Regions from separate parts of the Paraburkholderia sp. BR10872 genome, predicted to be linked through region 1. Evidence: predicted binding sites of a transcription regulator. Region 1 holds the regulator's gene; each other region holds the start of a gene.
What was found. Region 1 encodes LexA, which represses DNA repair genes until DNA is damaged. Its sites were predicted from a motif close to ACTGTATNNNNATACAGT; they were not measured.
Positions count from the first base shown of each region.

Region 1 (2,263 bases):
CGCGGCGGAGGCGGCTGCCGATTGCGGCGGCTCTGCCGATTGCGCGGATGGCGCGCCGGATTCCGCTGGCGGCGGCGCGTGTGGCCGGTCGCCGGGCTTGCCCGTCGGCGGCATACCATCGAGCAGGGCGGCCACGCCTTCCGGTGTGGCGTAGGCATCCACGAGCGGACTAATCAGTGCCGCGCCAATTACGGCGCCGAGGATCAGCAACGGATTGCTGCTGTGCTGCCCCTCGACGCGCCGGTGCAGCATCTCGCCCACCTGCTGTTTCAGGCTCAGGCGCAGCGCAGGGTAATCGACGTATTCGTTGAGCGCGACGGCGTCACGCGCGTCGGCCGCGGCTTTCATGTGTTTCACCGCGATATAGGGCGACGCATAGGCGTAGCCGATCGCGGCAACGACCATTGCGACGGCGACCGTGATCGCAACGGGCTTTTTCCAGCCTTGGGTCTTGCGCGGGGTAGAGAGAGATTCCGTCATCGGCATAGGGCAAATCGTTTAAACACGGTGTTGACCGCAAACCGGGCCAAACGATCCCGCCCGTAACCTCTTCTCACATTTGGGCAGCGTTGCTGCTTACTTCGCGAGTGCCGCGGGCAGGTCGCTGTGCTGCTCGGCGATGCAGCGGTCGATTGCGCGGCAAACCGCGTCGACCGTGCCGACTAGGATGAGCCGCGACGGACCCTGATAGACGCGCACGGGCGCGCGGCGCATGGGCTGTTCGGTGTTGAGCGTGCTGTTGAGCGACACGCGCGCAAACGCCGGCTGTGCCGAGGGCAGCACGGGCAGGTCGGCTGTGCTGGCCGCCTCCATCTCAGGCGAGTCTTCGAAGAGCGAGCCGCTCAGTGCGGCAGCCGAACCGCGGACTTCGCGGACCGCGCACGAGGCGATTCCACGGAGATGGCGAAGGCGGCCGAATTGGCGGAAGGGCAGCAGGCGGGCAAGACGTTCCATGACTCTCTCCAGGTATGCGCAGATGGTGCGCAAACAATATGCAAACCGCGCTGAGACGGATTCCTTAGAATTCGGTGGGGCGGATCAGCCCGACCGCGATGCCTTCGAGCGCGAATTCCGCGCTGCCGGCCTCGACGAATATATTGTCGTAATCGGGGTTCTCGGCGATGAGCTCGAGCCCGTTCGGACGGCGCTTCAGGCGCTTGACGGTGACGTCGTCGCCGAGGCGCGCCACGATGATCTGGCCGTCTTTCGCTTCGGCCTTTTTCTGCACGGCGAGCAGGTCGCCGTCGAGGATGCCGGCGTCGCGCATGGAAAGGCCGCGCACCTTCAACAGGTAGTCGGGGCGGCTCGAGAAGAGCGCCGGGTCGCACATGTAGTTCTGCGAGATGTGCTCCTGCGCGAGGATCGGGCTACCCGCAGCGACGCGGCCGACGAGCGGCAGCGAGAGCTGCATGATGCTCGGGTGCGGGAGCGTGAACTGGTGCGGCAGGTCGTCGGGCCCCGGCACGAGGCGGATGCCGCGCGAGGCGCCCGCAGCCAGTTCGATCACGCCCTTGCGCGCCAGCGCACGCAGATGCTCCTCCGCGGAGTTGGCGGAGCTGAAGCCGAGTTCCGCCGCGATCTCGGCGCGCGTGGGCGGAAAGCCTGTGCGCTCGATGGCCCGGCGAACCAGATCGAAAACCTGCTGCTGTCGTGCGGTGAGTTTGGTCATGGCGCCACTGTATGTTTGAACAGGTAACTGTATTTTTATACAGTACTCGCCACTTTTCAAGTGTTACTTGAAGTTCATCGACTGAACGTTGCCATCAGGCCGTTTTCCCGTGTTTGCGCGGATGAAGCCACGCTTTAACAGCGACTTCCTCTGTCCTTACCACTTTTGCGTATTAAAAAATAAGAAAACATCATTTTTAATAATGTAAGGAGATCGCTAGACTGGCCTCCATCGTTAGCTGCAGTTTCATCAATGAGCGCAAACGAGCACACACGAGAACGGAGAACAGATAGATGGGCACGACACATACGGGGCGCGCGGGCTGGCTGAAAACACTGGCGGCAAAACTGGTCATCGGCGTTGCGCCGCTCGTCGGCGTCACGGCGATGGCGGCTATGGTGCCGCTGGCCGCTCACGCGGATACATCGCTGCTCAACGTCTCCTACGATCCGACGCGCGAGCTGTACCAGGACATCAACGAAGCCTTCATCAAGCAGTGGAAGGCGAAGACGGGCGAAACGCTCACCATCAAACAGTCGCATGGCGGCTCGGGCGCACAGGCGCGCTCGGTGCTCGACGGTCTGCAGGCCGACG
Region 1 covers NZ_JBFRCN010000003.1:130,563-132,825, forward strand. The annotation lists gene AB4Y43_RS04060 (DUF2939 domain-containing protein) at 1-480, opposite strand, end outside; gene AB4Y43_RS04065 (hypothetical protein) at 577-954, opposite strand; gene lexA (transcriptional repressor LexA) at 1,019-1,669, opposite strand; gene AB4Y43_RS04075 (sulfate ABC transporter substrate-binding protein) at 1,963-2,263, shown strand, end outside.

Region 2 (2,263 bases), on a different contig from region 1:
CACGCGGCGGTAACGCGATTCAGGGTGAGCGCAGTCGAGATAAGCGCGCCACGCGAGTTCGGGTTCGCCCGCGCGCTCGGCGGCGAGCCCCGCGGCGTGACGCAGCTTGTCGTGGCGAGCGCGCAGCCAGGCGTTCGCTTGCGTGCGCGGGGCCAGCGCGTCGAGTGCTGCGAGTGTTGCGGTGATGGCGCCGGCAGCGTCGAAGTCCTGGGTGTCGGCGGCGCTCTCGAGTCCGTCGCGGCAATCGCGCAGCGCCAGATACGCGTCGATGTCCTCGCGTCGCTGGAACGCACGCGAGGCGTGATCGAAGGGCACGCTTTCGTAGCGAAAGACGCCGAGGTCGGCGAGCACGAACTCCGACCAGTCCTGATGCAGGTTGCCGAAGAACATCAGGCGCAGGCGCTCGCAGAGCGGGGCGCTCGCGAACAAAAGCACAGTGTCGGACGAGGCCGGGAACCACGCACGCCAGTCGCGCGGTTCGGGCGCGGCGGCATAGTGTGCATCGAGCGCCTCGAGCGTTGCCGCGCGCGTGGCGCGAGCTTCGAGCGCGATGCCAAGACGCTCGGCGAGCGCTTGCAGTTCGGCTTTCGTCACGAGCGCGGCGAGCGCGCCGAGATCGAGTGCGGGCGCGTCGTCGAGCCAACCCGCCGCGACGAGCGGTGCCGCAGCCGCGCGCGGGCAGCCGATCTCGTCGTACGCGAGCCGGCTGGCGCGAAAATAGGGACCCTTACGCATCAGCATGCGCACGAAGAGCGCGCGAGATGCTTGCGGCACCTGCACGAATTCGTCGGCGAAGCGGCGCTCGGCGTCGTCGAACAGGTCGGCGCAGCGCGCGTCGAGCCACGCTAGCGCACGCTCGAAGTTCGCGAGGTAATAGAACGGATCGGGAGAGTCGGGAAGCACGCGTGGCACTGTACGGATATACAGCAGCGATGATAGCAGGGTCGCAGGTGGGCGCGAGCGCCGTCAGGGATTCCCCGCCCCGTACGCTACAATTGCCGCAGCCTGAAAATCGGATGAGCGATGAACACACGTAACGCATGCTTCGCCGGCCTCGCGGCCGCCGTCACCCTGCTCGCGGGATGCGCGGCGCAGTACCGCAACACCAGCGCCTGCGAAGAGGCGATGCGTAGCCGCCTTGCCGAGGCGACGCTCGGCGACCTTAAGGTCACGCATAGCGCGACGACGTATCGTGGCGCCCGTGTGGTGGTCGAAGGGCAGCTCGAGAACGGCGCGGCTTCGGCCGCCGTGGTCGCCTCGGCGCCGTCGGCGTCGGCGGCGTCGGCCGCATCGGCCGCATCGGCGGCGGCGTCCACCACGGCGCAGGGCGCCAACGAGGCGCCCACGGTCACGGCGCCGATGGTGCAGGCGGCGGCGCTGCCCGGCACGATTTCGGTTCCCACCGCTCCGGTCGCCCAAGGCGGCACGCCAGAGGGCAAGCCGACCACGCCGGTCGCCGCGCTGGTCGCAAAGCTTGGTATCAAGAAGGCCGTCGGCACACCGGCGGCCGCGGAGTGCACCTTCAACGAGTCGGGCCTCGCGACGTTCCGCTGGCTCGCGCCGCCTAAGCTCGCGAAGACCACGCCCGACCCGAACGCCTCGAACGATTAAAACGAACGCACGCTGCTCGCCGTGGCGTTGCTACGGCAGCACCCGTCGTTGGCGCATTCTGCGCTCATGAAGGCCTCGCATGAGGCCTTCGTCGTTTGTGGCTGACAAGGCTTGGGTGATCGCCGGCGCGCTCAAAACGCGAAGAATGGTCCGCTGCCTGCAGGCGTGTCCTGCAAGGCGATCGCCGTGAACACGCGGCGCCCGAAGAAGAACGGCAGTCCCCAGCCGAACGCGCGACCGTTGTAGCCAGCGAGATTGCTGAAGGCCCAGTTGCCGGTGGCGAGCAGCGTCGTCGAGCTTGCGACCGCGAAGGTCACGGAAGCGCCCACACCGTCGATGCCGGCTATCGTCGCACCGAGGCTGACCGGCGAACTCGGGCAATACCAGAACCCGCAGCGCGTCATCGTCGGGCTGTTGAAGTACAGCGCGTTCGAGCCCGTGTCGAGGTAGCTCAGCGAGTAGACCGTGCCGTCCGATGTCGTCGTCTTCACATAGCCGGTGCCCGAGTTCGCGCGCAGCACCGTCGCGCTGCCGAGCGCGTTGTTCGCCTGCGTGCCGATGCCGAAGATCATCGACCCCCTCACCCCGGACGCGCCGCTGTCGGCCAGGGGCGGCAGGTCGATGATCACGCCGTTGTTGTCGGTGGCAAAGC
Region 2 covers NZ_JBFRCN010000027.1:65,477-67,739, reverse strand. The annotation lists gene AB4Y43_RS21370 (VRR-NUC domain-containing protein) at 1-903, opposite strand, end outside; gene AB4Y43_RS21365 (hypothetical protein) at 1,024-1,611, shown strand; gene AB4Y43_RS21360 (DUF3443 domain-containing protein) at 1,743-2,263, opposite strand, start outside.
Region 2: AB4Y43_RS21370 (VRR-NUC domain-containing protein) is a predicted target of LexA. The motif match lies at 911-928, and genes of this name have one in related genera.

Region 3 (2,263 bases), on a different contig from region 1:
CGAGACCTTGTTCTTCACGACCTTCACACGCGTTTCGCTACCGATCACTTCGTCGTTCTTCTTGATCGAACCGATGCGGCGAATGTCCAGACGCACCGACGAATAGAACTTGAGCGCGTTGCCGCCCGTGGTGGTTTCCGGGTTGCCGAACATCACGCCGATCTTCATGCGGATCTGGTTGATGAAGATCACCATGCAGTTCGTCTTCTTGATCGTGCCGGTGAGCTTGCGCAGCGCCTGCGACATCAGACGCGCCTGCAGACCCGGCAGCGAGTCGCCCATTTCGCCTTCGATTTCCGCCTTCGGCACGAGCGCCGCGACCGAGTCGATCACGATCATGTCGATCGAGCCCGAGCGCACCAGCGCGTCGGTGATTTCGAGCGCCTGCTCGCCCGTGTCCGGCTGCGAGATGAGCAGTTCGGGCACGTTCACGCCGAGCTTGGCGGCGTATTGCACGTCGAGCGCGTGTTCCGCGTCGATGAACGCCGCCGTGCCGCCGAGCTTTTGCATTTCGGCGATGACCTGCAGCGTGAGCGTGGTCTTACCCGACGATTCCGGACCGTAGATCTCGACCACCCGGCCGCGCGGCAAACCACCCACGCCAAGTGCGATGTCGAGGCCGAGCGACCCGGTGGAGACTACCTGGATGTCCTCGACCGCCTCGCCGTCGCCGAGTCGCATGATCGACCCCTTGCCGAACTGCTTTTCGATCTGCGCGAGCGCGGCGGCCAGCGCCTTGCTCTTTTCAGCAGTCAGCCCAGCCGAGCCTTTCTTGCTATCTTCCATGAATCGTCCTTTGCTATGATGAACGGCGTCTCGTGACCATGCGCACGCCTCATTCGGGCTAATGCACACGAACGCAGACACTGTATAAAAAAACAGTGGTTTTGGCAAGCCTTTCTGGCTATCCAGAACCGCGAATTTCGGGAGACCGCCGCGCGTCGCCTGGCCGCGCCTTCAAGGACGCGGCGCGGCGCGGGTGTTACGAGCCTGACTACGAGGTCTAAAAGCCTCGAAGGCGACGCTGGCGCAACATGCGAATCCTCATTGCCGAAGACGACAGCATACTCGCGGATGGACTCGTGAGATCACTCCGCCAATCTGGCTATGCCGTTGATCACGTGCGTAGCGGCGTGGATGCCGATACCGCGTTGTCGATGCAGTCGTTCGACCTCCTGATCCTCGATCTGGGCCTGCCGAAAATGCCGGGCCTCGAAGTGCTGCGCCGTTTGCGCGCGCGCAATTCCAACCTGCCCGTGCTGATCCTCACCGCCGCCGACAGCGTGGACGAGCGCGTCAAAGGCCTCGACCTCGGCGCCGACGACTACATGGCCAAGCCTTTCGCGCTCAACGAGCTCGAAGCGCGCGTGCGTGCGCTCACGCGGCGGGGTGCGGGCGGCGGCCCGACCGTCGTGCGGCACGGCGCGCTGGCGTTCGACCAGGTGGGGCGCATTGCGCGCATCAACGACCAGGTGCTCGATCTTTCCGCGCGCGAACTGGGCGTGCTCGAAGTGCTGCTGCAGCGGCTCGGGCGGCTCGTCTCGAAGGAGCAGCTCGTCGACCATCTGTGCGAATGGGGCGAAGAAGTCAGCAATAACGCCATCGAAGTCTACGTGCACCGGCTGCGCAAGAAAATCGAAGCGGGCGGCGTGCGCATCGTGACCGTGCGCGGGCTCGGCTACTGCCTCGAAAAGGAGGCGAAGGAAGCGCAGGCCGGCGCAGGCCAGACGCCCGCCCGGACCGAGGCCGGCACGCCCGACGCCGCGCCGGCGATGCCCGCCAGCCACCACTTCAAGTAGGCAGGATCGACGATGGCCGGGCGTCCTCCCATCGCGCGCGCCGTGCCGCCCAAGGGCGCCGCAGGCGTTGCGGGCCCGGCCGGCGACAGCGTTTCGGGCGCGACCGCATTCGCGGCCGACGCCCTCGACGACGACGCGCGCGACGCCCGCTACGCCAATCCGTTCGCCCCGCCCGACGAAGCCGAAGCCGCCGCCGAGGCCCGCCCGCGCTCGCTCTTCGGGGAGATTCTCGACTGGATGCTCGCGCCCCTGCTGCTGCTCTGGCCGATGAGCATCGCGGTCACGTATCTCGTGGCGAAATCGATCGCCAACGCCCCGTTCGACCGCGCGCTCGAAACCGACGCCTATGTGCTCGCGCGCCAGATCCAGCCCGTCAACGGCGTGGCCGAGCTGACACTGCCCGCCTCCACGCGCGACTTCCTGCGCGCCGATAACGTCGACAGCGTGTTCTATCAGGTGCTCGG
Region 3 covers NZ_JBFRCN010000028.1:77,718-79,980, reverse strand. The annotation lists gene recA (recombinase RecA) at 1-786, opposite strand, end outside; gene AB4Y43_RS21865 (response regulator transcription factor) at 1,035-1,799, shown strand; gene AB4Y43_RS21860 (sensor histidine kinase N-terminal domain-containing protein) at 1,812-2,263, shown strand, end outside.
Region 3: recA (recombinase RecA) is a predicted target of LexA. The motif match lies at 866-883, and genes of this name have one in related genera.